DNA from 3 places in the Streptomyces sp. NPDC050121 genome. Region 2 is predicted to be linked to each of the others. Evidence: riboswitches for the same ligand, from Rfam matches in the RefSeq annotation. Region 2 holds a riboswitch; each other region holds the start of a gene.
The links. Region 2 has a riboswitch for cobalamin ahead of ACIBTS_RS30625 (ribonucleoside-diphosphate reductase subunit alpha). Riboswitches for the same ligand answer to the same signal wherever they lie in the genome.
Positions count from the first base shown of each region.

Region 1: it holds a riboswitch for cobalamin, as region 2 does, so the genes downstream of both, ACIBTS_RS19215 (cobalamin biosynthesis protein) here and ACIBTS_RS30625 (ribonucleoside-diphosphate reductase subunit alpha) in region 2, are expected to answer to the same signal.
Region 3: it holds a riboswitch for cobalamin, as region 2 does, so the genes downstream of both, ACIBTS_RS42600 (prenyltransferase/squalene oxidase repeat-containing protein) here and ACIBTS_RS30625 (ribonucleoside-diphosphate reductase subunit alpha) in region 2, are expected to answer to the same signal.

Region 1 is NZ_JBITJV010000011.1:193,268-203,151, reverse strand. It holds gene ACIBTS_RS19240 (hypothetical protein) at 1-351, opposite strand, end outside; gene ACIBTS_RS19235 (alpha/beta hydrolase) at 520-1,656, opposite strand; gene ACIBTS_RS19230 (class II aldolase/adducin family protein) at 1,699-2,415, opposite strand; gene ACIBTS_RS19225 (anion permease) at 2,615-3,859, shown strand; gene ACIBTS_RS19220 (hypothetical protein) at 3,894-4,115, shown strand; cobalamin riboswitch at 4,282-4,425, shown strand; gene ACIBTS_RS19215 (cobalamin biosynthesis protein) at 4,523-5,476, shown strand; gene ACIBTS_RS19210 (cobyric acid synthase) at 5,473-7,005, shown strand; gene cobN (cobaltochelatase subunit CobN) at 7,002-9,884, shown strand, end outside.
Region 2 is NZ_JBITJV010000023.1:114,201-124,084, forward strand. It holds gene ACIBTS_RS30600 (HD-GYP domain-containing protein) at 1-896, shown strand, start outside; gene ACIBTS_RS30605 (hypothetical protein) at 1,002-1,982, shown strand; gene def (peptide deformylase) at 2,173-2,823, shown strand; gene ACIBTS_RS30615 (GlxA family transcriptional regulator) at 2,799-3,773, opposite strand; gene ACIBTS_RS30620 (ribonucleotide-diphosphate reductase subunit beta) at 4,000-5,013, opposite strand; gene ACIBTS_RS30625 (ribonucleoside-diphosphate reductase subunit alpha) at 5,013-7,388, opposite strand; cobalamin riboswitch at 7,512-7,669, opposite strand; gene ACIBTS_RS30630 (GNAT family N-acetyltransferase) at 7,705-8,214, opposite strand; gene mctP (monocarboxylate uptake permease MctP) at 8,992-9,884, opposite strand, start outside.
Region 3 is NZ_JBITJV010000048.1:21,694-31,577, reverse strand. It holds gene ACIBTS_RS42625 (ferredoxin) at 134-424, opposite strand; gene ACIBTS_RS42620 (aldehyde dehydrogenase) at 428-1,885, opposite strand; gene ACIBTS_RS42615 (MBL fold metallo-hydrolase) at 1,971-2,996, shown strand; gene ACIBTS_RS42610 (nuclear transport factor 2 family protein) at 3,048-3,500, shown strand; gene ACIBTS_RS42605 (phosphotransferase) at 3,505-4,194, opposite strand; cobalamin riboswitch at 4,279-4,433, shown strand; gene ACIBTS_RS42600 (prenyltransferase/squalene oxidase repeat-containing protein) at 4,516-5,772, shown strand; gene ACIBTS_RS42595 (SCO2322 family protein) at 5,769-6,485, shown strand; gene ACIBTS_RS42590 (energy-coupling factor transporter transmembrane component T) at 6,492-7,595, shown strand; gene ACIBTS_RS42585 (ABC transporter ATP-binding protein) at 7,592-9,295, shown strand; gene ACIBTS_RS42580 (ECF transporter S component) at 9,292-9,884, shown strand, end outside.

The sequences.
Region 1 (9,884 bases), on a different contig from region 2:
GACGAGGCCGGCGAGGCGGGCGGTGTCCCAGTCGGCGCGGATCCGGTCCGTGGTCAGTCCCAGATCGCTGGCCGCCCGTTCGGCGGTCACGTCGGAGAGGGTGGCCTTGCCGTCGGTGGTCGCGGCGTCTCGGCCGGGTCCGAGGGCGTTGTCGGCCCAGCGGGCGACGCGGGCCGCGGCGGCCAGTCCGGAGCGCGCCATTCTGGCCAGCTCCGCGGGGGCCGGGGTGCCCTCCGGCGGGCGGGGTGCAGGGCGGCGCGGGCGCCGCTCGTTCACAGCTGAGGGGGCGGCGGCCAGGGGTCGCGGGCGGACGAGTCGAAGCCTGGAGTCGCGCGGGATACGGGACGTCACGGGTGCAGTCTTCCGGTTGACGGTCCGAAAACCCAAACGGAATGTCACGGCGGGCTACGGGACTGGCCAACGCACGGGGTCCCGCGAAGGGTGGGGAGACGTGTTCAGGCCAGTGGTACGGGCTTAAACGGAACGGTCGCGACCGGTCCGGGCGGCTCTGCCACGGGCTCACATGAGGGGGGTGAGGAAGCGGCGCAGGGCCTCCTCGTAGGCGGCGGGGGCGACATTCCACATGGCGCCGTGCGAGGCCTGCGGGACGGTGTGCAGGGCCACGAGGTCGGGCCGGCGCGCGGCGAGGCGGCGGGAGGCGACCCAGGGGGCGACGGTGTCGTCGGGACCGTGCACGATCAGGGTCGGGACCGTCAGCCGGGCCGGGTCGGCGGCCGCGTCGCCGTCGTCGCCGGGGCCGCCGCGCAGTCCGGTGCGGCCCTCGGCGGCGCGGACGGCGAGCGGCAGCAGCGGGCCGGGGGTGTGCCGGGCGGCGGCGAGGGCGCGCAGGGTCGTCCGCCAGTCCAGGACCGGTGAGTCCAGCACGAGCCCCGAGACGAGGTCGCGCAGCCCCGAGTCGGCGGCGGCGCGCAGGGCCATGGTGGCGCCGGTGGACCAGCCGAGCAGGACGACGCGTTCGGCGCCGTAGCGCACGGCGTACCGCATCGCCGCGTCCAGGTCGCGCCACTCGGTCGCGCCGAGGTGATTCAGCCCGTCCGGGGAGCGGGGTGCGCCGAGGTCGCCGCGGTAGGCGAGGGCGAGCACGGGGAAGCGGCGGCGGTGCAGGAAACCCATGACGTTCAGGGCGTGTTCCCGGGTGGTGCCCAGGCCGTGCACGGCGATCACCCAGGTGCGCCGGGCGCCGGGGACGAACCAGGCGGGCAGGCTGCCCAGTTCGCCGGGGACGTCGATGTCGGCGTGGTCGAGGCCGAGGGCGCTGCCGGGGTCGCCGACGTACAGATTCGGGGTGAGCCAGACCGCGTCGCCGGGGTTCAGCGTGCCGTGGGTGACGCGTTCCAGGCGGCGTACGACGGTGTCGGCGGAGTGCGCGGCGGTGGGCAGGACGGCGCCGACGACCGCGTGGGAGCCGTTGCCGGAGAGCCCGTGGGTGCCGGGGCGCAGGGCGGCCAGGTCGCGGGTGAGGGTGATCTGGCCGGCGGCCGTGCGGTGCACCGTGAGCCGGGGTTCGGTGGGCAGGGGCCGGCCGGGCGGCGCCTTCAGCGCGGCGTCGCTGGCGAACCGGCCGACGGCAACACTGGCGGCGCCGGCGGCCAGGGCTGCGGTGACGGCGGCGGCCGTCGCTTTGACAGTGCGCACCCGTCCAGTCTCCTGGCCATCGTCGCGACCGGCCAGTGGAGCTCACCCCCGACGGGACCAAGGCCGCTGCCCGTACGCCCGCAGCCGCTCCCCCGCCTCCGCGACCTGTTCCTCCGTCAGGAGGGTGGGACTGCGGCCGGGCAGCGAAGAGGCCGTCAGCCACAGCCGGCACATCCACTCCAGCTGGGCCGTGCGGTCGTAGGCCTGGTCGAGGGTGGCGCCGTAGGTGAGGGTGCCGTGGTTCTGCAGGAGGCAGCCGGTGCGGTCGGCGAGGGCCGCGAGCATGTTGTCGGCCAACGCCTCGGTGCCGTAGGTCGCATAGGGGGCGACCCGGACGGCGCCGCCGAGCGCGGCCGCCATGTAGTGGACGAGGGGAAGCTCGCCGACGAGGGTGGAGACGGCCGTGGCGTGCACGGCGTGGGTGTGGACGACCGCACCGGCGTCGGTGGTGTGGTAGACGGCGAGGTGCATGGGCAGTTCGCTCGTCGGGGCCAGGGCGCCGAGCACCTGCCGACCGGTGAGGTCGACGCCCGTCACATCGTCCGGGGTGAGCCGGTCGTAGGGCACGCCCGACGGGGTGACCAGCACGGTGTCGCCGACGCGCACGGAGACGTTGCCGGAGGTGCCGACGACCAGGCCGTCGCTCACCGTGCGGCGGGCCGTCGTCACGAGCGCCTCCCAGGCCCGCGCCTGGGCCGCACTCCACATACCGTCCCGCGCGTCCCGGGACCCCCGCCCGTCGCGCCGCTGCTCAGCCATGCCCCGATCCTGCCGGGTGACCAGAATCTCTTCAACGGCTGCGCGACCCGGCCGGAGCGGCTCGCGGGCGGCGAGTAGCCGTACGGACCGCACAGTCACCCCGACATCGGACACCCCGAAGCCCCCCTCAGTTCATCTTCCGTTCACTCAGGTTTCCTACGGTCAACCGACCGATGACTTCGAACGATTGCCTGGGTAAATGGAAAACTTCTCGCTGATCCTCGCGATTGTGGTGGTAACCGCACTCGCGTTTGATTTCACGAACGGTTTTCATGACACCGCCAACGCGATGGCCACGACCATCTCGACCGGTGCACTCAAGCCCAAGGTCGCGGTGGCCATGTCCGCCGCGCTCAACCTGGTGGGCGCTTTCCTCTCCGTGGAGGTCGCCAACACGATCTCCAAGGGTCTCGTCGACGAGACCGGCATCCGTCCCGAGGTCATCTTCGCCGCGTTGGTCGGCGCGATCCTCTGGAACCTGCTGACCTGGCTGGTGGGCCTGCCCTCCAGCTCCTCCCACGCCCTCATGGGCGGTCTGATCGGCGCCACCATCGCCTCGGCCGGCTTCGACGCGGTGCACGGCGACGCGCTGGTCACCAAGGTCCTCATCCCGGCGATCGCGGCGCCCATCGTCGCGGGCGTCGCCGCGATGCTCGCGACCCGCCTCTCCTACACCCTCGGCAAGAAGGCCGACGGCAAGGCCGCCGAGAAGGGCTACCGGGCCGGCCAGATCGCCTCGGCCGGCCTGGTCTCCCTCGCCCACGGCACCAACGACGCGCAGAAGACGATGGGCATCATCACCCTCGCCCTGGTCGCCGGCGGCGCCGTGGCCCCCGACTCCGACCCGCCGGTCTGGGTCATCCTCTCCGCGGGCCTGGCCATCGCGCTCGGCACCTACCTCGGCGGCTGGCGCATCATCCGCACCATGGGCAAGGGCCTGACCGACCTTCAGCCGCAGCAGGGCTTCGCCGCCCAGACCAGCGCGGCCACGGTCATCCTGGCCTCCTCCCACCTCGGCTTCTCCCTCTCCACCACCCACTCGGTCTCCGGCGCGGTGATGGGCGCGGGTCTGGGCCGCAAGGGCGGCGTGGTCCGCTGGTCGACGGCGACCCGCATGTTCGTGGCGTGGGGCCTGACGCTGCCGGCGGCGGCGCTGGTGGGCGCGCTGGCCGAGTCGGTCACGAACCTGGGCGACTGGGGCACGGCGGTCGTGGCCGTCTTCCTGGTGGCGTCCAGCGCGGCGATCTGGAAGATCTCGCGACGTGAGGTCGTCGACGCGTCCAACGTCAACGAGCCCGAGGAGTCCCCGGGCGTGATCACCACGGCGATCGCGGCGGTGACCCCGCCTCCGACGGGCACGGTGGCCGAGGACCTGACGGCCACGATCCCGTCCCCGGCGACCGCGCCCACCGAGCCGGCCGCTCCCCCGGCCGCGGCCGTCTGAGCCCACGCACCCGGTACGAAGGAAGAGAACCAGCATGAAGATCGACTGGGCAGCCCTGGGCTCCGTCTTCGGTGTCAGCCTCGCGGTCACCGTGGGCCTCGTCACCCTGTTCACCCTGGGCGTCATGGGCCTGTCCCGCCAGGAACGCGCCACCGCAGAGGGCGGCTCGGCCGCTCTCGCGGTGACGGGCGCGTACGCCTGCTTCGCGGCGTGCGCGGCGGCGGTGGCCTACGGGATCTCCCTGATCGTGGCCTGAGGCGTAGATCGTGGCCTGAGCCGTACAGGTTCCTCACCCGGCCCTGCCTGCGGTCGCCCACATCGGCGGCCGCAGGCAGGGCCGAGTCATGCTCCGCGCGCCGTGGGACCGGGCCGATGTGGGGTTCTGCACACTCTCCCCGCGCAGGTCAACAGCAAGTTGACGGCCCTTCCGGGCCCGTGGTGGACTGCCCGAGCCATGTACGGCGGCAGAAGAGGAAGCCGGTGCGAATCCGGCGCGGTCCCGCCACTGTCACCGGGGTAGTAAGCCCCGGGAGCCAGGAACTCTCGCCGCCGGTCTCGTCGAACCAGGGCGTGGACACCCTGAGTGAGGACATATCGCCATGCCCGCTTGGCCGTTGAGGCACAGCACCAGGTCGCTGCCCGACCCCACGGCCGGCTGAGCCCGTGCATGCCGCTCGCGTTCACGCGTACGGCGCCGCCGCCGGCCTCCTCGGTGACCTGCTCCTCGGCGATCCCCGCCGGGGGCATCCGGTGGCCGTGTTCGGCCGGGCGGCCGCAGCCGTGGAACGGGTGCTCTGGCGCGACCACCGCGGCTGGGGGGCCGTCCACACCGTCGTCTGCGCCGGTGGGGTCGTGACCCTGGGAGCCGTCGCCCGCAAGGCCGTACGTCCCTCTTCGGCCGCTTCTCTCGGCCTCACCGCCGCCGCCACCTGGGCCGTCGTCGGCGGGACCTCTCTCGTCCGGGAGGCCCGCGCCATCGGGCGGGCCCTCGAAGCGGGGGACGTCGAGGCCGCCCGGGAACGGCTGCCGCATCTGTGCGGGCGGGATCCGCAGGCGCTGGACGCGGACGGGATAGCCCGGGCCGTCGTGGAGTCCGTCGCCGAGAACACCTCCGACGCCGTCGTGGGGGCGCTCGTGTGGGGGGCCGTCGGCGGGGTGCCGGGGCTGCTCGGGTTCCGGGCCGTCAACACCCTCGACGCCATGGTCGGGCACAGGTCGGCCCGGTATCGGCGGTTCGGGTGGGCCTCCGCGCGGCTCGACGACCTCGCCGGGTGGCCGGGGGCGCGGCTGACCGCCGTACTGGCCGCCGTCGCGGGGGATGATCCGCGGGCCGCGCTGCGGGCCTGGCGGGCGGACGCCGGCCGGCATCCCAGCCCCAACGCCGGGCCCGTCGAGGCCTCCTTCGCGGGCGCGCTCGGCGTGCGGCTGGGCGGGACGCTGTCGTACGGCGGCCGGATCGAGCACCGGCCGGTGCTGAACGGGGCGGCCGGGCGGCCCGTCGTCGCCCCCGACATCGAACGCGCCGCACGGCTCTCGCGCCGCGTCGGCCTGCTGGCGCTCGGCGTCACCGTCGCCGCGCGCGCCATCGTCACGACAGGGAAGGGGCGGACGACATGAGCGGGGGACTCCTCGTCGCGGGCACCACCTCCGACGCCGGCAAGAGCGTCGTCACGGCCGGGATCTGCCGGTGGCTGGTGCGGCAGGGCGTCAAGGTCGCGCCGTTCAAGGCGCAGAACATGTCCCTCAACTCGTTCGTGACGCGCGAGGGCGCCGAGATCGGGCGGGCGCAGGCCATGCAGGCGCAGGCGTGCCGGGTCGAGCCGACCGCCCTGATGAATCCCGTGCTGCTCAAGCCCGGCGGCGAGCAGAGCAGTCAGGTGGTGCTGCTGGGGAAGCCGGTGGGCGAGCTCAGTGCCCGTGGGTACCACGGGGGCCGGCAGCGGGAACTCCTGGGAACCGTTCTCGACTGTCTCGCCGAGTTGCGGGGCACGTATGACGCGGTGATCTGTGAGGGGGCCGGCTCTCCTGCCGAGATCAATCTTCGGCGGACCGACATCGTGAACATGGGGATCGCCCGCAACGCCGGGCTCCCGGTCCTCGTCGTCGGCGACATCGACCGGGGCGGGGTCTTCGCCTCCTTCTTCGGGACCGTCGCGCTGCTCTCCCCCGAGGACCAGAAACTCGTTTCCGGGTTTCTCGTCAACAAGTTCCGCGGGGACGTCTCCCTGCTGGAGCCGGGCCTCGACATGCTGCACGGGCTCACCGGGCGGCGGACGTACGGCGTGCTGCCGTTCCGGCACGGCCTCGGGATCGACGAGGAGGACGGGCTCCGGGTCTCGCTGCGCGGGACGATCCGGGAGTCGAACACCGCCCCGCCCGTCGGACAGGATGTGCTGCGGGTCGCCGTCTGCGCGATCCCGCTGATGTCGAACTTCACGGACGTGGACGCGCTGGCCGCCGAACCGGGCGTCGTCGTGCGGTTCGTGGACCGGCCCGAGGAACTGGCCGATGCCGACCTGGTCGTCGTCCCGGGGACGCGGGGGACCGTGCGCGCCCTTCAGTGGCTGCGCGAGCGCGGCCTCGCCGACGCCCTGCGGCGGCGGGCCGCCGAGCAGCGGCCCGTCCTCGGCATCTGCGGGGGCTTCCAGATCCTCGGCGAGCGCATCGAGGACGACGTCGAGAGCCGGCGCGGGCAGGTCGACGGGCTCGGCGTCCTGCCGGTGCGGGTGCGGTTCGCCCGCGAGAAGACCCTCACCCGGCCCGTCGGTCAAGCCCTCGGCGAGCCGGTCGAGGGGTACGAGATCCATCACGGGGTCGCCGACGTCACGGGCGGTGAGCCGTTCATCTCCGATGGCGAAGGACACAGCCTCGACGGCTGCCGGGTCGGCCAGACCTGGGGCACGCACTGGCACGGCTCGCTGGAGTCGGACGGGTTCCGGCGGGCGTTCCTGCGCGAGGTGGCGGCCGCCGCGGGCCGGCGTTTCGTGCCCGCCGCCGACACCTCGTTCGCCGGGCTGCGCGAGGAGCAGCTCGACCGGCTCGGCGACCTGATCGAACAGCACGCGGACACCGACGCGCTCTGGCGGCTCATCGAGTCGGGCGCGCCGCAAGGACTGCCATTCATTCCACCGGGAGCGCCCGCATGAGCACAGTGTTGTTGTTGTCGACCGCCGACACCGATCTGCTGGCGGCCCGATCCGCTTCCGGCGCCGACTACCGGATCGGCAACCCGACCCGCGTGGATGTGACGCGGGAGCTGCCCGGTCTGCTGGACGGCGCCGACCTCGCCGTCGTCCGGCTGCTCGGCGGGAAGCGGGCCTGGGAGGACGGGCTCGCCGCGCTGAAGGCGTCAGGTGTGCCGACCGTGCTGCTGGGCGGCGAGACCGTGCCGGACGCCGAGCTGATGGCCGAGTCGTCGGTGCCGGCCGGCGTGGTGGCCGAGGCCCTCAAGTACCTCGTCGAGGGCGGGCCCGCCAACCTCACCGAACTCGCCCGGTTCCTCTCCGACACCGTGCTGCTGACCGGCGAGGGGTTCCTGGAGCCGCAGAAGATGCCCGAGTACGGCGTCCACGGCGAGCGGGCGTCCGTCGAGGGGCGGCCGACCGTCGGCGTGCTCTTCTACCGGGCCCACCAGCTGAGCGGCAACACCGCGTTCGTGGACACCCTGTGCGACGCGATCGAGGCCCGCGGCGCCAACGCCCTTGCCGTGTACTGCGGTTCGCTGCGCGGGGCGGACGCCGGGCTGTACGAGATCCTGGGGCGGACCGACACGCTCGTCGCCACCGTCCTCGCCGCCGGCGGCACGCACGCCTCGCAGGCCTCGGCGGGCGGGGACGAGGAGGCCTGGGACATCGGGGCGCTCGCCGACCTCGACGTGCCGGTCCTGCAAGGGCTTTGCCTGACGTCGTCGAAGAGCACGTGGGACGGGTCCGACGCCGCCCTGTCCCCCATGGACGCGGCGATGCAGGTCGCCATCCCGGAGTTCGACGGGCGGATCATCACCGTCCCCTTCTCCTTCAAGGAGCAGGGCCCCGACGACGTCCCGGTGTACGTCGCCGACCCCGAGCGGGCCGCACGCGTCGCCGGAATCGCCGTACGGCACGCCCGGTTGAAGCACAAGGCGAACACCGAGAAGAAGCTGGCGCTGGTCTTCACCGCCTACCCGACGAAGCACTCGCGCGTCGGTAACGCGGTCGGTCTGGACACGCCCGCTTCGGCGGTGAAGGTGCTCGACGCGCTGCGGGACGCCGGGTACGTCGTCGAGGGGCATCCGGACAACGGAGACGAGCTGATCCACCGGCTGATCAACGCCGGTGGCCATGACGTGGAGTGGCTCACCGAGGAGCAGCTGGCCGCCGCGCCCGCGCGCGTGCCGCTCGCGGACTACCGGGCGTGGTTCGACAAGCTCGACCCGGAGCTGCGGGACGGGATGCTGGAGGCGTGGGGCGAGCCGCCGGGCTCGCTGTACGTCGACGGCGACGACATCGTGCTCGCCTCCCTGCAGTTCGGGAACGTCGTCGTGATGATCCAGCCGCCGCGCGGCTTCGGCGAGAACCCGATCGCGATCTACCACGACCCCGACATGCCGCCGTCGCACCACTACATGGCCGCGTACCGGTGGCTGGAGAACAGTTTCGGCGCGGACGCGATCGTGCACATGGGCAAGCACGGCACGATGGAGTGGCTGCCAGGCAAGGGGCTCGGGCTGAGCGGCGGGTGCGCGCCGGACGCCGTCCTCGGCGAACTGCCGCTGATCTACCCCTTCATCGTCAACGACCCCGGCGAGGGCACGCAGGCCAAGCGGCGCGGACACGCGACCGTAGTCGACCATCTCGTCCCGCCGATGGCGCGCGCCGACACCTACGGCGACCTGGCCAAGCTGGAGCAGCTCCTCGACGAGTACGCGCTGGTCTGCGACCTGGACCCGACGAAGGCGCCGGCGGTGCGCGCGCAGATCTGGACGCTGGTGAAGGCGGCCGAGCTGCACCACGACCTGCACGTCGACGACCAGCCGGACGACGACGCGTTCGACGAGTTCGTCATGCACGTCGACGGCTATCTGTGCGAGATCAAGGATGTGCAGATCCGCGACGGTCTGCACATCCTCGGCGGCGGGCCGGTCGGCGAGGCGCGCGTGAATCTCGTGCTCGCCGTGCTGCGCGCCTCGCAGGTGTGGGGCGGACAGGCGAACGCGCTGCCGGGGCTGAGGGCGTCGTTCGCGGCCCATTTCGGGCTCAGCGAGAAGGAGTTGCTGGCCGAGCCGGGCGCACCCGTGAAGGCGCCGGTCGAGCTGACGGACCTCGTCGAGGGTCCGTCGCGTTCGGCCGCCGACGCCATCGACCTGCTGGAGCAGCTGTGCCGACGGGTCGCGGAGGGCATGGAGGAGCGCGGATGGGCGGTCGCCGAGAGCCGCGCCCTGGTGCGTGCGGTGCTGGGCACCGAACTCCCGGACGCCGTCGCGGTGTTGGAGTTCGCGTGTACCGAGGTCGTGCCCCGGCTGGAGAAGACCACCGACGAGATCGGCCACATCCTCAAGGCACTCGACGGCGGTTACGTCCCCGCCGGTCCGTCCGGTTCGCCGACGCGCGGACTGGTCAACGTCCTGCCGACCGGCCGCAACTTCTACTCGGTCGACCCCAAGGCCATTCCGTCCCGGTTGAGTTGGGAGGTCGGGCAGGCCCTGGCGGACTCGCTCGTGCAGCGCTACCTCCAGGACACCGGTGAATACCCGAAGTCCGTCGGCCTGACGGTCTGGGGCACGTCCGCGATGCGCACCCAGGGCGACGACATCGCCGAGATCCTGGCGCTGCTGGGCTGCCGTCCGGTGTGGGACGACGCCTCGCGCCGCGTGACCGGGTTCGAGGTGGTCCCGCTGGAGGAGCTGGGCCGGCCGCGCATCGACGTGACCGTCCGCATCTCCGGGTTCTTCCGGGACGCGTTCCCGCACGTGGTCGGGCTGATCGACGACGCGGTGCGGGCGGTGGCGGAGCTGGCGGAGCCCGCCGAGTCCAACTTCGTGCGCGCC
Region 2 (9,884 bases):
TGGTCCGCCGGGTCCTGGCCGTCGGGTTCGCCGCCGTCTGCTTCCAGCCCCTCTACAACCGCGGGGTCTTCGACGGCTGGAGCGGTCCCGCCTACGCGCTGCTGCTGCTCGCGCTGCTCGTCCTGACCGTCCTGTGCGACGCCGTGGTCGCCGCGGTGCTCGCCCACTCCCGCACCGGCTGGCCGTTCGCCCCGCTGCTGCGCGACGAGCTGCGCGCCGTGCCCGGGATCGGGTCGGCGGTGTGCGCGACGGGCGCGGTGATGGCGCTCGCGGTGGCCGTCGTCGGACTGTGGGCGCTGCCCGTGTTCTCCGTGCCGCTGCTGCTCACCCAGCTGTCCCTGCGCCGGTACGCGGCCGTCCGGGCCACCTACCGGCAGACCATCGCCTCCCTGGCCCGCGCCACCGAGATCGCCGGGTACACCCCGGCCGGGCACGCCCGCCGGGTGGCCGCCCTCAGCCAGGCCGTGGGCCGGGACCTCGGGCTGCCGGAGGCGGAGCGGACCGTCCTGGAGTACGCGGCGCTCATGCACGACATCGGCCAGCTCAGCCTCGTCGACCCGGTCCCCGCCGGGGCCACGGCGGACCTGCCGGCGGCGGAGCAGCGGCGGATCGCGCTGCTCGGCGGTGCCGTCGTCCGGCAGACGGGAGCGGGTGCCGAGGTCGCGGCGGTCGTCGAGCGGCAGGCCGACCCCTACCCGGAGCAACCGGTGGCCGCCCGCATAGTCAGGGTGGTCAACGCGTACGAGGAGAAGGTGCAGGGTACCGGTCCCGGCGGGCCCCTCACCGCCCTGGAGGAGCTGCGTCTGGGCACCGGTGGGGAGTACGCGCCCGACGTGGTGGAGGCGCTGGCCAGAGTGCTGTCGAGGAGCTGTCTGACCTTGCCCGAGGGTGGGTAACCCATGGGTAATGAGCGGCCCTGAGGCCACACGTGGTTGGATGCGAGGGAGAGAGTGTCCGGGGGCACTGGCCAGCCCACAGAACGGAACTGGCAGGCGGGAATCGTGAGGATCTTCGGCAAGGGACGGCACCGGCCCTCCGCCTCCTGGCGGCAGGCCACAGACCGCGCGTTCACGCTGATCGGCGACGGGCGGTACGAGGACGCGGGCGCGCTGCTGACACGTGCCGCGGACCTGGAACCCTGGCTGTCCGAGTCCTGGTTCAACCTCGCCCTGCTGCACAAGTTCCGGCACGACTGGGAGCAGGCCCGCACCGCCGGTCTGCGCGCCGTCGCGCTGCTCGACCGCGAGGCCGGGGCGCCCGACTGGTGGAACGTCGGCATCGCCGCGACCGCCCTGCAGGACTGGCCGCTGGCCCGCCGCGCCTGGCAGGCCTACGGGCTGCACGTGCCGGGCGCCGCCACCGGCGCCGGCGAACCCGTCGGCATGGAGCTGGGCAGCGCGGCCGTGCGGCTGTCGCCCGAGGGCGAGGCCGAGGTGGTGTGGGGGCGGCGGCTGGACCCCGCCCGCATGGAGGTGCTGTCGATCCCGCTGCCCTCCTCCGGGCGGCGCTGGGGCGAGGTCGTGCTGCACGACGGCGTGCCCCACGGGGAGCGGACCACGACCGCCGGGCACTCCTACCCGGTCTTCGACGAGATCGAGCTGTGGGCGCCGTCGCCCGTGCCGACCTGGGTGGTCCTCCTGGAGGCGGCCAGCGAGGCGGACCGGGACGCGCTGGAGCAGCTGGCTGCCGACGCGGGGTTCGCGGCGGAGGACTGGTCGTCGTCGGTGCGGTTGCTGTGCCGGATGTGCTCGGAGTCGCGGATGCCGTCGGACGAGGGGGACGGCGAGCATCTGGATCCGCACGATCACAGTGAGCCGGGGCACCCTGGCCCGCTCGGTCACCGGACCGACGGGCAGCTGTGGATGCCGGAGCGGGAGTGCGGGGTGGCTGCGCCGGCTTCGCTGGTGAGGGGGTTGTTGGACGGGTGGGTTGCGGACAGCCCTGATTCTCGGGACTGGCGGGATCTGGAAGAGGTTTGCTAGGACCGGTTTTCGGCTGCGGGTTCGTCGTGGCTGGTCGCTCCCCCACTCTCGGCTGCGCTCGAGCGGGAGGGACCCCCATCGCGGCGGAGCCGCACGTCAGATGCCGCCCGCGCCCCTTAGGGGGCGCGATCCCCCGTACCCTGTATCAGCAACTTCACCCCCTGTTTTACTGAGGAAGGCATCGTCGGTCATGGCGCAGCAGGACACCGATCAGCAGCACGCGGGCGTGCTCCCCGTGGACGACGAGGGCTTCGTCATCGACACCGAGGAGACGGAGGCGCGCGAGCTGGCCTGGCGTGAGGCCGGTACCTCGCGGCCGATCACAGTCGTCGGGAACCCGGTGCTGCACAAGGAGTGCAAGGACGTCACCGAGTTCGGTGAGGAGCTGCGCCGGCTGGTCGCGGACATGTTCGCCTCGCAGCACACCGCCGAGGGTGTGGGCCTGGCCGCCAACCAGATCGGGGTCGACCTGAAGGTCTTCGTCTACGACTGCCCCGACGACGAGGGCGCCCGGCACACCGGCGTCGTCTGCAACCCCAAGCTCGTCGAACTCCCCGCGGACCGGCGCCGGCTGGACGACAGCAACGAGGGCTGCCTGTCGGTGCCGACCGCGTACGCGCCGCTCGCCCGCCCCGACTACGCCGAGGTGACCGGGCAGGACGAGCAGGGCAACCCGATCAAGGTACGCGGCACGGGGTACTTCGCGCGGTGTCTGCAGCACGAGACCGACCACCTGTACGGGTACCTCTACATCGACCGGCTGTCCAAGCGCGAACGCAAGGACGCCCTGCGGCAGATGGCCGAGAACGAGCCCCGCTACCCCGTGGTCGCCAACGACTGAGGGCCGCGGAACGTGCGCCGGTAGGCGTTGGGGGTCGTTCCCAGCGCCTGCACGAACTGGTGGCGCAGGGCGCCCGCCGTGCCGAAGCCGGCCCGCCAGGCGATCGCGTCCATCGTCTCGTCCGTCGCCTCCAGCAACTGCTGGGCCAGCAGCACCCGTTGACGCAGCAGCCAACGGTAGGGCGTGGTGCCCGTCTCCTGCTGGAAACGGCGGGCGAAGGTGCGCGAAGACATATGGGCGCGTTCGGCGAGCTGATCGACGGTGACCTCCTGGTCGAGGTGCTGCTCCATCCACGCGAGCACGTCGCCGACGGTGTCGCACCGTGAACGGGGAAGCGGCCGTTCGATGTACTGGGCCTGGCCGCCGTCCCGGTGCGGCGGCACCACCATCCGCCGGGCGATGCGGTTGGCGACCTCGGGGCCCTGTTCCTTGCGGACCAGGTGCAGACAGGCGTCGATGCCGGCGGCCGTGCCGGCCGAGGTGATCACCGGGTCCTCGTCGACGTAGAGCACGTCGGGTTCGACGACGGTGCGCGGGTACTGCCGGGCCAGTTGCTCCGCGTGCCGCCAGTGCACCGCGCACCGGCGCCCGTCCAGCAGTCCGGCCGCGCCCAGCACGAACACCCCGGAGCAGACGCTGAGCACGCGCGTCCCCCGGTCCACGGCCCGGCGCAGCGCGTCGAGCAGCTCCGGCGGGAAGTCCCGCTTGCCGTAGGTCTCCCCGGCGGGGACGGCGATCAGGTCGGCGCTCTCCAGCCGTTCGAGCCCGTGCTCCGTGCTCAGGGTGAAGCCCGCGTGGGTGCTCAGCGTCGGCCCCTCCGCCGAGGCGACGGCGAAATCGTAGACCGGCAGCCCTTCGTCGCTGCGGTCGATCCCGAAGACCTCGCAGACGACGCCGAGTTCGAAGGGGTGCACACCGTCCAGGAGGATCGCGGCCACGTTCGTCAGCATGCTGCCAGTGTGCCGTAGGAGTGGCAGTAATTTGAAGGTGTACGGCAGTCCTGCCAGTGTCAGGAGTGTTCGTCGCGGACGACGATTACCTCATGAACGAACTCACCGGATACCTGACCGCCCTGGCCGTCTTCCTCCTCCTCACGGCTCCGGCGCTCGTGGGACTGCTCCACGAGCGCCGGATCGACCGCCGGCTGAAGGCCGCGAAGACCCCTCGGCCGCAGCCTCAGAAGTCCTCGTCCAGGTCGACGGTGCCCTCCACCGCGACCTGGTACGCCGACGGGCGGCGCTCGAAGAAGTTGGTCAGCTCCTGAACACCCTGCAGCTCCATGAAGGAGAAGGGGTTCTCGGAGCCGTAGACCGGGGCGAAGCCGAGCCGCTGCAGACGCTGGTCGGCGACGCACTCCAGGTACTGCCGCATCGAGTCGGTGTTCATGCCCGGCAGGCCGTCACCGCACAGGTCGCGCGCGAACTGCAGCTCGGCCTCGACGGCCTCCCGGAGCATGTCGGTGACCTGCTCCTGGAGCTTGTCGTCGAAGAGCTCCGGCTCCTCCTTGCGGACCGTGTCGACCACGTCGAAGGCGAAGCTCATGTGCATCGTCTCGTCGCGGAACACCCAGTTGGTGCCGGTGGCCAGGCCGTGCAGCAGACCCCGGCTGCGGAACCAGTACACATACGCGAAGGCGCCGTAGAAGAAGAGGCCCTCGATGCACGCGGCGAAGCAGATCAGGTTGAGGAGGAAGCGGCGGCGGTCGGCCTGGGTCTCCAGGCGGTCCAGCTTCTCGACCTCGTTGATCCAGCGGAAGCAGAACTCGGCCTTCTCGCGGATGGAGGGGATGTTCTCCACCGCGTCGAAGGCGGCCGCGCGGTCCTCCGGGTCGGGAAGGTAGGTGTCCAGGAGCGTCAGATAGAACTGGACGTGCACGGCCTCCTCGAACAGCTGCCGCGACAGATACAGCCGCGCCTCGGGGGAGTTGATGTGCTTGTACAGCGTCAGCACCAGGTTGTTCGCCACGATCGAGTCGCCCGTCGCGAAGAACGCGACCAGCCGGCCGATCATGTGCTGCTCGCCCTCGGACAGCTTCGCGAGGTCCGCGACGTCCGAGTGGAGGTCGACCTCCTCCACGGTCCAGGTGTTCTTGATGGCGTCCCGGTAGCGCTCGTAGAAGTCCGGGTAGCGCATCGGGCGCAGAGTCAGCTCGAAGCCCGGGTCGAGCAGGTTCGTGTTACGGCTGGTCATTATTGGCAGGCCTCGCAGGACTCGGGGTTTTCCAGGGAGCAGGCGACGGCCTCTGCGGGCGCCGGCTGCTGAACGGGGACGGTGGCCTGGGCGGCGCGGGCGATGCGGGTCGCCGGGCGCGAGCGCAGGTAGTACGTGGTCTTCAGACCCGACTTCCACGCGTACGCGTACATCGAGGAGAGCTTGCCGATGGTCGGCGTCTCCAGGAACAGGTTCAGGGACTGCGCCTGGTCCAGGTACGGGGTGCGGGCGGCGGCCATGTCGATCAGGCCGCGCTGCGGGATCTCCCACGCCGTGCGGTACAGGGCGCGCACGTCCGCCGGGATCCAGGCGAAGTCCTGCACCGAGCCGTTGGCGTCGCGCAGCGCCTCACGGGTGCGGGCGTCCCAGACGCCGAGCTCCTTGAGGTCGTTCACCAGATACGAGTTGACCTGGAGGAACTCGCCGGACAGCGTCTCGCGCTTGAACAGGTTGGACACCTGCGGCTCGATGCACTCGTACACGCCGGCGATGGAGGCGATGGTGGCGGTGGGCGCGATCGCCAGCAGCAGCGAGTTGCGCAGGCCGGTCGCCGCGATCCGCTCGCGCAGCGCCGCCCAGCGCTCCGGCCAGGTGAACTCGACGCCGTAGTGGTCGGGGTGCAGCACTCCCCGGGCGGTCCGGGTCTTCTCCCAGGCGGGCAGCGGGCCGCTGCGCTCGGCGAGATCGGCGGACGCCTCGTATGCGGCGAGCATGATGCGTTCGGCGATCCGGGTGGACAGCGCCTTCGCCTCGGCCGAGTCGAAGGGCAGCCGCAGCTTGAAGAAGACGTCCTGCAGACCCATCGCGCCGAGGCCGACCGGCCGCCAGCGGGCGTTGGAGCGGCCCGCCTGCTCGGTCGGGTAGAAGTTGATGTCGACGACCCGGTCGAGGAAGGTGACGGCCGTGCGGACGGTCTCGTCCAGCCGCTCCCAGTCGATGTCGCCGGCCGTGGCGTCGACGAACGCGCCGAGGTTCACCGAGCCCAGGTTGCACACGGCCGTCTCGCCGTCGTCCGTGACCTCCAGGATCTCCGTGCACAGGTTGGAGGAGTGCACGACATGGCCCGGCTCGGCCGTCTGGTTGGCGGTGCGGTTGGCGGCGTCCTTGAAGGTCATCCAGCCGTTGCCGGTCTGCGCGAGGGTACGCATCATGCGGCCGTACAGGTCACGGGCCGGGATGGTCTTCTTCGCGAGACCGTCCGCCTCCGCCTTGCGGTAGGCGGCGTCGAACTCCTCGCCCCACAGGTCGACCAGCTCGGGCACGTCGGAGGGGGAGAACAGCGACCAGTCGGCGTCGGCGTTGACCCGGCGCATGAACTCGTCCGGGATCCAGTGCGCGAGGTTCAGGTTGTGCGTACGGCGGGCGTCCTCGCCGGTGTTGTCCCGCAGTTCAAGGAACTCCTCGATGTCGGAGTGCCAGGTCTCCAGGTAGACGGCGGCCGCGCCCTTGCGCCGGCCGCCCTGGTTCACGGCGGCGACGGAGGCGTCCAGGGTCTTCAGGAACGGGACGATGCCGTTGGAGTGCCCGTTGGTCCCGCGGATCAGCGAACCGCGGCTGCGGATGCGGGAGTACGACAGTCCGATGCCGCCGGCGTGCTTCGACAGCCGGGCCACCTGGTGGTAGCGGTCGTAGATGGAGTCCAGCTCGTCGATCGGGGAGTCGAGGAGGTAGCAGGAGGACATCTGGGGGTGCCGCGTACCGGAGTTGAAGAGGGTGGGGGAGGACGGCAGATAGTCGAGCCGGCTCATCAGCCGGTAGAGCGCGGCGACCTCGTCAAGGGAGCGGACGCCCGCTTCTGAATTGGGCGCAGTGTTTTCGGCGAGGCCGCAGGCGACGCGCAGCAGGAAATGCTGGGGTGTCTCGACGACCTTGCGGGTGATCGGGTGCCGCAGCAGGTAGCGGCTGTGCAGGGTGCGCAGACCGAAGTAGCCGAAACGGTCGTCGGCGTCGGCGTCGACCAGCGCGTCGAGGCGGGCCGCGTGGACGCGCACGAACTCGGCGGTGCGGTCCGCGATCAGGCCCTCGCGGTGGCCGACGGCGACCGACGTGGTGAACGACGTGACGTCCTGCGAGGCGGCCTCCGCGGCGATGCCGACGGTCAGCAGCCGGGCGGCCAGCTTCGAGTAGGCGGGGTCCTCGGAGATCAGGCCGGCGGCCGCCTCCGTGGCCAGCTCGCGCAGCTCCGCCTCGTCGGCCCGCGCGGACCGGCCGCGCAGGGCCGCGGCGGCGACCCGGCCGGGGTCGGCGTCGGGCAGGTCGGCGGTCAGCTCGGTCAGGGTACGCAGCAACGCGGTACCGGGACCGTCGGTCTCCAGCTCGGTCACTGAAGCCGGTTCGGCTGGCGCGATGGTCACGTGAGGCTCTCCCTCGCTCGGCGGTGGACCTGGCGGAGGGCAGGGGGCAGCACACGAGCGCACGGGGCGTCGCGTCCACCGGCCCACTCCACGAGGCCCGGACGTCAGGGCACCCGGACCTGATGGGCCGGGCACGCTGTCGGCAGGTCCTCGGACTGACGCTCGTGCGCGGCTGTTCTGAATACAGATGTGCACAAGTACACCGTTGCGGGACAGTTCCGGATTCGCACCGGATTCCCCTGTGGCGACAGCGAGCACGAGCATACATCTTGTGCTCGCCTGTCACGCCACCCCCAGATGTTGTGTCGAGGTGGTTTCAGAGCGTCAACTTATAGGTGAGGAGAGTGAAGTCGCCCAGCTCCGGGACGGGGTTCCAGTCCCGCTCGGGTGTACGGACGAAGCCGAGACGTTCGTAGATGCGGTGGGCGGCGTACATGGTGCGCTGGGTCGACAGGACGACGGTGGTGCAGCCCTCGACGGCTCGCGCGCGCTCGACGCAGGCCCGCACCAGAGCCTCGCCCGCGCCCCGGCCACGAGCGGTACGGCCGACCGCGAGCATACGGATCTCGGTCTCCCCGGGGCCCGCGATGTCCGTCATGAGGTTGCCCGGGCCCGGGACGAAGGTGACTCCGCCGAGGAGGACGCCGCCCTCGACGGCCACGAATACCTCGGCGGCCGACGCCCGCTCCGCGACGTTCTTGAGCTTGTGGAGGTACGGGTCGCTCTCTCCGAAGTCGAGGAGACCGTCGTCCAGATAGGCGCGGGCGGTCAGCTCGCCGAGCGCCTCGAACTCGCCGTTCTCCACCCGCCGTATCACGATGTCCATGGGCCCGAGTCTGCCGGACGCCCGCGCCCGCGGGCTCGTGACTTTCGCGACGCGGCGGCCGAGTCGCGGGGCGTGGCGGGAGTGATTCCATGGAGGTAGGCGTTGTCGCCCTCCAGAACACACCGTGACCAGGGGCGTTCGTCACCCGCCCGGCAAGCAACGGCCGCGCAACGCGCCGATGGCGACGCTCGATCCGAGATGCGGCTGTCACCGCGTCGGGGCGTCGTCCTCGCCCGCCGGCACCGACTGCCGAGGCGTCTGGAGGCCCGCCGCGGCGTCACCCGCCCCAAGAAGTGGCGCCGATGGGTCTCCTACGCGAACCTGACAGGCTCGTCTGGCTGATCGCCGTGCCGGCCATCGTCGCGTGGTGCGCGGAGGGCCTTTACAGGCCCTGTCTGCTCGTCGGCGGCGTGGGCGCGGGGAAGGCCGCCGTCCTGGTGCGGCTCAGCGAACTGCTGCAGCCGGGCATGCAGCCCGGTACCTCGCTCCCGCCCGTACCGGGCTCCACATGTCTGCCTGATGCAAGTTCCAGCTCTGCCCCCACCCTCCCCGGGGCTCGGTGCCCCGGGGAGAGATCCGCGAGCCGTTCTGCCGCCGGCAGCAGGCCCTGCTCCCCGGCCGGTCCGCCGCTGCTTCCCCGGGATCCTGAGCAGGAAGACCCCGCACTGGGTCGGCATGCGCGTCCGGGAAGTGGACCGCTTCTGGGACGTGATGGCCGGCCGGACCCGCGACTGGGGCGTGCTTCCCCGTGAGCTCGGGCCCTGGCCTGTCGGGCCGTCAGTGGGCGCTGCCCGCCGTCGCCGGAGGCAGCTCCACCTGCACCCCCGCGTCCCCGGCGTCCGCCGTGTAGTCCTCCGGCTTTGTCTCGTCGACGCCCTCGGGGGCCTTGGCCGCCTTCAGGACGAAGGTGAGGACCACGGTGACGACGACGTTGAGGACGAACGCCGTCAGGCCGATGTAGCCGATCTCGCCGATGCCCGGGATCTCCTTCGCCGAGCCGCCGAAGTGCTTCTGGGTCGGGGAGGCCACGCCGTACGCGGCGAAGGTGCCGTAGATCATGCCGACCGCCCAGCCGGCGAGCAGCGCCCAGCGGTGGAACCAGCGGGTGAAGAGGCCGCCGACCAGGGCCGGGAAGGTCTGCAGGATCCAGATGCCGCCCAGCAGCTGGAAGTTGATGGCGACCGTCTTGTCCATGGTGAGGACGAACACCAGGGCCCCCACCTTCACAAGGAGCGAGACCAGCTTGGAGACCTTCGTCTCCTGCGCGGGCGTCGCGTCCGGCTTGATGAAGTCCTTGTAGATGTTGCGGGTGAAGAGATTCGCGGCCGCGATCGACATGATGGCGGCCGGCACGAGCGCGCCGATGCCGATCGCCGCGAACGCCACGCCCGCGAACCAGTCGGGGAACATGTCCTCGAACAGCTGCGGGATCGCCAGCTGCCCGTTGGTGACCTTGACGCCGGCCGCGATCGCCATGAAGCCCAGCAGGGCCAGCAGGCCCAGCATCAGGGAGTACAGCGGCAGGATCGTGGTGTTGCGGCGGATCACGTTCCGGCTGCGCGAGGACAGCGTCGCGGTGATCGAGTGGGGGTACATGAACAGCGCCAGAGCCGAGCCCAACGCCAGCGTCGCGTACGTCCACTGGCCCGGTTCCGCCGGGGCCAGCGCGC
Region 3 (9,884 bases), on a different contig from region 2:
TCAGCGGATGCCCGTACCTCTCGGCGTCGCGCCCAAGTCGGCTACTCCGGTCGAACTCCCTCACTCGCCTCGTAGGCCACTAACAGAATAGAACACCTGAAGCTGGATGGAACACCCCAAAAGGGAAATTTTTTTACTCCTCCGGCGGGAAGACCGCCTCCCCGCTCCCCACCAGCGTGATCACGATCGCCTCCACCGGGCAGTTCTCCGCCGCCGCCAGCACCTGCTCGTTCGCGTCCGTGTCGGGGTCGACCGGATGGGACTGGCGCGCGGCGTCCAGCCGGAAGCCCTCCGGTGCTCGATGGAGGCACTGCGCGGAACCGATGCACAGCGAACGGTCCACGTCGACATGCCACCGGTCGCCCGCCCCTGCCCCCGCCCCCGCCCCCGCCCCCGAATCCGTTCGCGCGAGAGGTACCTCCATCCCTCAGCCCTCCCAGCCGGCCGGCAGATGGATCATCTTGTGCTCCAGGTACTCGCCGAAGCCCTCGGGCCCGAACTCCCGCCCCAGCCCGGAGTTCTTGTAGCCGCCGAACGGGCCGAGCATGTCCAGGCTGAAGGTGTTCACGGAGTACGTCCCCGTACGGACCTGGCGTGCGACCTCGATGCCGTGCCCGACGTCGGCCGTCCAGACGCTGCCGCTCAGCCCGTAGTCGGAGTCGTTCGCGATCTTCAGGGCCTCGGACTCGTCACCGTAGGGCAGGAGGCAGATCACCGGTCCGAAGATCTCCTCACGGGCGATCCGCATGGAGTTGTCGACGTCGCCGAAGAGGGTCGGCTCCACATACCAGCCGCGCTCCAGGCCCGCCGGACGCCCGCCACCGGTGAGGATCTTCGCGCCCTCCTCCTGCCCGATCCGGATGTAGTCGAGGTTCCGACGCTGCTGCCGCTCGGCGACCAGCGGCCCGACCTGGGTCGCCGGGTCCATCGGGTCACCGACGACCAGCGCGGCCGCCGCCGCGGCGAAGGCGTCCGCGAACTCGTCGTAGCGCGAGCGCGGCAGGAGGATGCGGGTCTGGGCCACACAGGCCTGCCCGTTGTTCATGAAGGCGGCCGAGACGATGCCGGGAACGGCCGTGGCGATGTCCGCGTCGGGCAGCACGACCGCCGCCGACTTGCCGCCGAGCTCCAGGGTCACCCGCGTGAGATTGCGGGCGGCCACCTCCATGACCCGCTTCCCGGCCGCGACCGAGCCCGTGAACGCGACCTTGTCGATGCCCGGATGCCCGACCAAGTACTCACTGACCTCGCGGTCCGCGGGCAGGATCGACAGCACGCCCTCCGGCAGCCCGGCCTCCCGCGTGATCTCGGCCAGCACATACGCGTCCAGCGGCGACTCGGGGGACGGCTTCAGCACCACCGAGCAGCCGGTGAGCAGCGCGGGCGCGAGCTTGGCGGCAGCCACGAACTGCGGGACGTTCCAGGGGACGACGGCCGCGACCACGCCCACCGGCTCGCGCCGCACGAGGATCTTCCCGAGCACACCGTCGCGGCGCTCCTCGTAGGTGAAGTCCCGGGCCACCTTGATCGCCGCGTCCCACACCATCATCGCGCCGAGGGCCTGCGCGAGGACGCTCCACGAGTACGGGGAGCCGTTCTCGGAGGAGATCACGCGGGCGATCTCCTCATGGCGCAGGGCGATGCCGTCCTTGATACGGGTGACCACGGCGATCCGCTCGTCGAGCGACATCCGCACCCAGGGCCCCTCGTCGAAGGCCCGCCGCGCCACGGCGACGGCCCGGTCCACATCGGCCGTCGACGCATGCGGCACCCGCCCGATGACCTCCTCGGTGTGCGGCGAGACCACCTCGATGACGTCCTTGCCCAGCGGGTCGGTCAATTCCCCGCCGATGAACAGCTGTCCGTGTTCCACGAGCTCGGCCATGGCCACTGCCTTCGTTTCTGACGGTGTTTCAGAAACTGATACCAGTTCTAGTTATAGTGGGCAATGGCCGGGAGACGGAGGGCAGATGACGAAGGCGTTCGATCACGGCGGGGGTGTGCGGTCGCTTCGGGTGCCCATTCCGGACAACCCGCTCGGGCACACGCTCGTCTACGTCGTCGACACCGACCGCGGGCCGGTGCTGATCGACGCCGGATGGGACGATCCCGCCTCCTGGGACGCCCTCACCGCCGGTCTCACGGCCTGCGGTACGGACGTCGCCGAACTTCACGGTGTCGTCATCACCCACCACCACCCCGACCACCACGGCCTGTCGGCCAAGGTGCGGGATGCGTCCGGGGCTTGGGTGGCGATGCACGCGGCGGACGCGTCGATCGTGCGGCGGACCCGGGAGACCCGCCCCGAGCGCTGGTACACGTACATGGCCGACAAGTTGGCCGCCGCCGGCGCCCCCGACGAGCACCTCGCCCCGCTGCGCACGGCCCGCCGCCGTACGCCGCTCGGCTTCTCGCCCGCGCTCCCCGACCGCGAGATCGTCCCCGGCGAACTCCTGGACCTGCCCGGCCGTCGGCTGCGCGCGATCTGGACCCCGGGCCACACCCCGGGCCATGTCTGCCTCCACCTGGAGGAGAGTCACCCGGCCGGACTTGCGGGCCACGGCCGCCTGTTCTCCGGCGACCATCTGCTCCCGGGGATCAGCCCGCACATCGGTCTCTACGAGGACCCCGACGACGCGACGGTCACCGATCCCCTCGGCGACTACCTCGACTCGCTCGAACGCGTCGGCCGGCTCGCCCCCGCCGAGATCCTCCCCGCCCACCAGCATGCCTTCACCGACGCCCCCTCCCGGGTACGGGAGTTGCTCACCCACCACGAGGACCGCCTCACGGACCTGTCGTCGCTCCTGGCCGAGCCCCTCACCCCCTGGCAGCTCGCCGAACGCATGGAGTGGAACCGCCCCTGGCAGCAGATCCCCTACGGTTCGAGGACCATCGCGGTCTCCGAGGCCGAGGCCCACCTGCGCCGACTCGTGAAACAGGGCCGCGCGGAGGCGGTGGCGGGCAGCGAGCCGGTGACGTACGTGGCGGTGTAATGCGCTCGCGGTGCGGAACGGCCTGCTGATACCAACGGCAGCATGGAACCCATGGATCCCTTGGAACGCCTTCTCGTCGAGCGGGCCTGCGAACGTCTCGTCGTCGACTTCGTCCACCGGCTCGACCTGGGTGAACCCTCCACCGTGGCCGCTCTGTTCACCGAGGACGGCAGGTGGGAATGGCCGGCGGGCGAGCGTCTGATCGAGGGGCGGGCGGCGCTGCGCGGGTATTTCGGCTCGCGCCCCACCGACCGGCTCTCCCGCCGTCTCATGTCGAACATCCTGGTCACGGTCACCGCGCCGGACACCGCCCTGGCCACCTCGTACTTCTCGACGCACCGGGTCGACGGCTACGAGGGCGGCATCGTCCCCGCCGGACCCCCGGTCCAAGTCGGGCACTACGAGGACGCGTTCCGGCGAGTCGACGGGACCTGGCTGCTGGCACGCCGGCTGCTGCACCTCCCCTTCGGCGGACCGACACCCCGCGCTGAGCGGCCTGTCTGACCCGTCAACCACCCGTCCGACTCATCAGCGACCTGATCAACTCACCGGCCGGGGCGAGGAGTTCCGTTTCCTCGGTGCTCATCGTCGGGTTGGCCGCGCGCCGACGCAGGGCCTCGGTCAGGCCCTGCTCGGTGAGGTCGGAGGGGTCGACGAGGAGGGCGGCCAGCATCGTGCGGGCGGGAGCGGCGATCGACTGGGCGGAGACGGCGACCTGGGCGAGGATCACCGCGGACATCCCCCAGTCGAGCCCCGGGTCGCCCTCCTCCGCGTTGGCCCAGTCGATGACCCGCGGGCCGTCCGGCGTGAGGATCACGTTGTCGGGGTGGAGGTCGAGGTGCAGGATGCGGGCGTCCGCCGAGCCAGGCCCCGAGACCCGGCCCGGGACGGTGTGCAGCGCGCGCAGCAGCCTCGCGAGTACGGCCCCCGCCTCCTCGGCGTCCAACGTGCCCGCCACGAACGCCTGGAGCATCGTCGGCCCCTTCAGCCGCTCCATCACCAGGTCGGTGCGCGAGCCGTCGGGCGAGGGTCGTACGGCGGGCGCGGGGTAGCCGTACTCCCGTACGTGCGCCATCACCGCGCCCTCGGCGGCGGCGTCGCCCCACCCGTCCCGGTCCCGGCGCAGCACCCACGCCTCGTCGATCTCGTACACGTCGGCCGTGCGACCCGAGCCGAGCAGTCTCCCCGTTACTGGCATGAACATGAACCTACCTCCACCCACCTCCGTCCGGCCCGTCCGCCCCATCCGCCCCATCCGCAGCCACCCCTCAGGCCGTTCGCTACCTGCCGGTAGAGTGACGGCGTCGTCATCACGCCCGTACAGGGAGAAGCCGGTGTAATTCCGGCGCTGTCTCGCAACCGTAGAGCCGGATCGCCCGGTCCGGAACGTGACCGGCTCACGTGCGTCGGCAGCCCGCCGTCGCACGCACCGTCGAGGTATACGGAGTCGAGCCGCCGGGGTCGCCCCGTGCTGCCCGCCTCCGTCGACCTCCCGCACCGGGAGAGGCACCCGCCGATCATGAACGTCCGCCGCAGCGTCACGGCCCTGGCCCTCGCCGGCGCCACCGCCGTCGCCCTGGGTGCCGCCGTCCCCGCCGTCGCCGTCACGCCGTCCCCCGCCCCGTCGGTGGCGATACCCGACGGGCTGTACGGCACCACCGACCCGACGTACGACGGTGTCTGGCGCCAGTCGCTGGCGTTGCTCGCGCAGCGGACCGTGGGCGTCACGCCCGCCGACCGGGCCGTGGCCTGGCTGGCCGGGCAGCAGTGCGCGAACGGCGCCTTCGCCGCCTTCCGCGCGGACACCGCGAAGCCGTGCGACGCCAAGCTGATGGTGGACACCAACAGCACGGCGGCCGCGGTCCAGGCGCTGGCCGCGCTCGGCGGCCACCGGGCGGCGACGGAGAAGGCGGTCAGCTGGCTGAAGTCCGTCCAGAACGCGGACGGCGGCTGGGGCTACTCCCCCGGCGGGGCCAGTGACGCCAACTCGACGTCCGTCGTCGCGGGCGCGATGGCGGCGGCCGGGCAGCGGCCCGCGGAGGTGAAGAAGGCCCAGAAGTCGTCGTACGACGCTCTCCTGAAGCTCTCCATCGCCTGCGACAAGGCCGGTGGCGGCGCGTTCGCGTACCAGCCGGACAAGAAGGGCGGCCTCGCGGCCAACGCGGACGCCACGGCGGCGGGCGTGCTCGGCGTCCTCGGCAAGGGGTTCGTGACGACGGCGGGCAAGGCGCCGGCACCGATGAACGGCAACAGCTGCGGCAACTCCCCCGCCCCCCTCACCCCGTCCGAGCTCGCCCGCGACGGCTCGGCCTACCTCGTCGAGGCGATCAGCAACGACGGTCATCTGACGTCCGCCCTGCCCGGCGCCGCGGACCAGCCCGACTACGGCAACACCGCCGACGCGGTCGTCGCCCTCGCCGCACAGGGCTGGACCGCGCAGGCGAAGAAGCCCCTGGCCTGGCTGGAGCGGAACTCCGCGGCCTGGGCCAAGCAGAGCGGCCCCGCCGCCTACGCCCAACTCCTCTTCGCCGCCCACGCCATGGGCGCCGACCCCCGTCATTTCGGCGGCACGGACCTGGTCGCGCAGCTCAACGCGACGGGACCAACCCCGCAGACCACAGCCACGGGCAAGGCCACGCGGCAGGCCGCCGAGTCCGAGAGCAAGGACGACTCGGATTCCGGTTACAGCGTGTGGTGGATCGTCGGCGTCTTCCTCGTCGCCGGCATCGGCATCGGCTTCCTGATCAGCGGCCGCGGCAGGAAGCAGCAGCCGTGACGCGCCGGACCCTGCCCCCGTTGTTGCTGACCCTGACGTTCCTCCTCCTCGCGACCGCCGCTCAGGCTCACGCCGCCGGCTACCGCTACTGGTCCTTCTGGGACCGCGCCGGCGACCAGTGGACGTACGCCACCCAGGGCCCCTCCACCGCGCGTCCCGCCGACGGCGACGTCCAGGGCTTCCGGTTCGCGGTGAGCGCCGACTCCCAGGACGCGTCGCAGCCGCGCGGCACGGCCTCCTTCGCGGCGATCTGCGCGAAGACGCCCGCACAGGACGGCACGAAGCGGGTGGCCCTGGTCATCGACTTCGGGACGACGGCCGACGCCCCGTCCGGCGAGAGCCCGCCGTCGCCGTCGCCGCGCACGGCCTGCGCCCGGGTCGCACCCGACGCGACGACGGCCGAGGCGCTCGCCGCGGTCGCCAAACCGCTGCGCTACGACACGAACGCCCTGCTGTGCGCGATCTCGGGGTATCCGCGGACGGGGTGCGGCGAGCAGGTGTCCGGGAAGGGCAAGCCCGGGACGGACAAACCGGGGACGAGTGAACCGGGGACGGAAGGTCGGGGGACGGAGAAGCCGACGGCCACCGAGAAGTCCGGCAACGACGGCGGCGGCCCGTCGCTGGGCCTCTACGCCGGCGCGGCGGCCGTCGCGGGGTTGGGCGCGGCCGCGCTGTGGCAGGCGCGGCGGCGAGGATCCCGCCGGGATGGCTGACGGCTGATGGGTGATTCCCGCTCCCACCCGCAGCTCCACCCCGCCGCCTGGTGGCTCTGGGCCCTCGGCCTCGGCACCGCCGCCACCCGCACCACCAACCCGCTGCTCCTCGCCCTCCTCCTCACCGTCTCCGCGTACGTCGTCACCACATGCCGCCCGGACACGCCCTGGTCCCGTTCCTACTCGGCGTTCCTGAAGCTCGCGCTGGCGGTGCTCGTCATCCGGCTCGTCTTCGTCGTCGCTCTGGGCTCCCCCATCCCCGGCACGCAGGTGCTCGTCACCCTGCCCGAAGTCCCGCTGCCTCACTGGGCGCAGGGCATCCGGCTCGGCGGCGCGGTCACGGCCGAGGGCCTCCTCTTCGCGTTCTACGACGGTCTGAAACTGGCCACGCTCCTCGTCTGTGTGGGCGCGGCGAACGCCCTGGCCAGCCCCTCCCGTCTGCTCAAGACGCTGCCCGGCGCCCTGTACGAGACCGGAGTGGCGGTGGTCGTGGCCCTCACCTTCGCCCCGAACCTGATCGCGGACGTCCACCGGTTGCGTGCGGCCCGCCGTCTGCGGGGCCGTCCGGACCGGGGTGTGCGGGGCCTGCTCCAGGTGGGCCTGCCGGTGCTGGAGGGCGCGCTGGAACGCTCCGTCGCCCTCGCCGCAGCGATGGACGCCCGCGGGTACGGCCGTACCGCCGACGTCGCCGCCCCCGTCCGTCGGACGACCGCCGCGCTCACGCTCGGCGGGCTGCTCGGCGTCTGCGCGGGAACGTACGGTCTGCTCACCGCCGCGGGCGGGACGTACGGCGTGCCGGTGTTACTCGCCGGGGTCGTCGCGGCCGTCGCCGGACTGCGCCTGGGCGGCCGGCGCTCGCCGCGCACCCGGTACCGTCCGGACCGCTGGACGCCGCGTGCCTGTCTCGTCGCCGTCTCCGGCGGCGCGGTCGCGGCGCTCCTCACCGTCGCCGCGTCGGCCGCCCCGGCGGACCTGCACCCCGGCGTCGTCCCCCTGACGGCCCCCGCCCTCCCCCTCTGGCCGGCGGCGGCCGCACTCCTCGGCCTGCTGCCCGCGTTCGTGGCCCCCTACCTTCCCCATGTTCCCCATGTCCCCAAGGAGCCGTCGTGATCCGTTTCGAGAACGTCTCCGTGACGTACGACGGCGCCCCTCAACCCAGCGTCCAGGGCGTCGACTTCACGATCCCGGAGGGAGAACTCGTGCTCCTCGCAGGACCGTCCGGGGTCGGGAAGTCGACGCTGCTGGGCACGGTCTCCGGGCTCGTGCCGCACTTCACGGGCGGCACCCTGCGCGGCCGGGTCACGGTCGCCGGCCGTGACACCCGCACCCACAAGCCGCGCGAACTCGCCGACGTGGTGGGGACGGTGGGGCAGGACCCGCTGTCGCACTTCGTGACGGACACGGTCGAGGAGGAACTCGCCTACGGAATGGAGTCGTTGGGCCTGCCCCCGGAGGTGATGCGCCGGCGCGTCGAGGAGACCCTCGACCTGCTCGGCCTGGCCGGCCTACGCGACCGCCCCATCGCCACCCTGTCCGGCGGCCAGCAGCAGCGGGTCGCGATCGGCTCGGTCCTCACCCCGCACCCCCGGGTGCTCGTCCTGGACGAGCCGACCTCCGCGCTCGACCCGGCGGCCGCGGAGGAGGTCCTCGCCGTCCTGCTGCGCCTCGTCCACGACCTCGGTACGACGGTGCTGCTGGCGGAACACCGTCTGGAGCGCGTCCTGCAGTACGCCGACCAGGTCGCCCTGCTCCCCGCCCCCGGCGCGGCTCCGGTCCTCGGCGCCCCGGCGGGCGTCATGACCGTCTCCCCGGTGTTCCCGCCGGTGGTCGGCCTGGGCCGCCTGGCGGGCTGGACCCCGCTGCCACTGACCGTCCGGGACGCCCGACGAAGGGCCGGTGACCTGCGGGAACGCCTGGAGAGCGCGAGGGGAGGGGCTGGCCGGGCGGCACCCCTGGCGCCTCGCGAGGTTCCGCCGCCGCCCGTGCCGGGCCCCGCCGGACGACCCGCCCGCCGCCTCTTCCGCCGCCCTCCGCCCGCCCCGTCCGCCTCCGTCCCCGCGCCGCCCGCCGAGGCCCGCTCCCTCGCCGTCCGCCGGGCGGGCGTCCAGGCCCTGCGCCGCGTCGATCTCACGGTCGCGCCCGGCGAGACGATCGCCCTCATGGGCCGCAACGGCGCCGGGAAGTCGACGCTGCTGGGCGCCTTCGTAGGCCTCGTCGAGGCGTCGGCGGGAACGGTCCGGGCCGGCGGGCTGGTCCCGCATCGCACCCCGCCCCGGGACCTGGTGCGCCGCGTCGGCCTGGTCCCGCAGGAGCCGCGCGACCTGCTGTACGCCGACACGGTCGCCGCCGAGTGCGCGGCCGCCGACCGGGACGCGCAGGCCACCCCCGGCACCTGCCGCGCCCTGGTCTCGGAGCTCCTCCCCGGCATCGCGGACGACACCCACCCCCGCGACCTCTCCGAGGGCCAGCGCCTCACTCTCGCGCTGTCGGTCGTCCTCGCGGCCCGGCCGCCGCTGCTCCTCCTCGACGAGCCGACCCGCGGCCTGGACTACGCGGCGAAGGCCCGCCTGGTCGCCGTCCTGCGTGGGCTGGCCGCGGCCGGGCACGCGATCGTGCTGGCCACGCACGATGTGGAACTGGCCGCCGAGCTGGCCCACCGGGTCGTGCTGCTCGCGGAGGGCGAGGTGATCGCCGACGGCCCGACGGCGGAGGTCGTCGTCTCCTCCCCGTCCTTCGCCCCGCAGGTGACGAAGATCCTGGCGCCGCAGGAGTGGCTCACGGTCGCCCAGGTGCGGGAGGCGCTGCGATGACGACGCCGCCCCGGCGACGTCCGGTGCACCTCGGCCCCCGCTCCGTCGCCGCGTTGACGCTGGTCAGCGCGGTGGGCGTGGTGGCGTTCAGCTGGCCTTTCCTGGCTCCGCCCGACTCCGCGCTGAACGCCCACGCCCAGGACGCGCCCTGGCTCTTCGCGGGCCTGCTGGTGCTGCTGGTCGCGGTCGTGGCGGCGACGATCTCGGAGTCCGGGCTCGGCGCGAAGGCGGTGGCGATGCTGGGCGTGCTGGCGGCGACGGGCGCGGCGCTGCGTCCGCTCGGTGCGGGAACGGCCGGCATCGAGCCGATGTTCTTCCTGATGGTGCTGAGCGGCCGGGTCCTCGGCCCGGGCTTCGGCTTCGTCCTGGGCTCGGTGACGATGTTCGCGTCCGCCCTGCTCACGGGCGGGGTGGGCCCGTGGATGCCGTTCCAGATGCTGGCGATGGGCTGGTTCACGATGGGCGCGGGCCTGCTGCCGGGCGCGGATCGCGTACGCGCCCCACGGGGCCAACCCGACCCACGGGGCCTACCCGACCGACGGGGCCTACGCCGCCGTACGGAACTGGCCCTGCTGTCCGTGTACGGCTT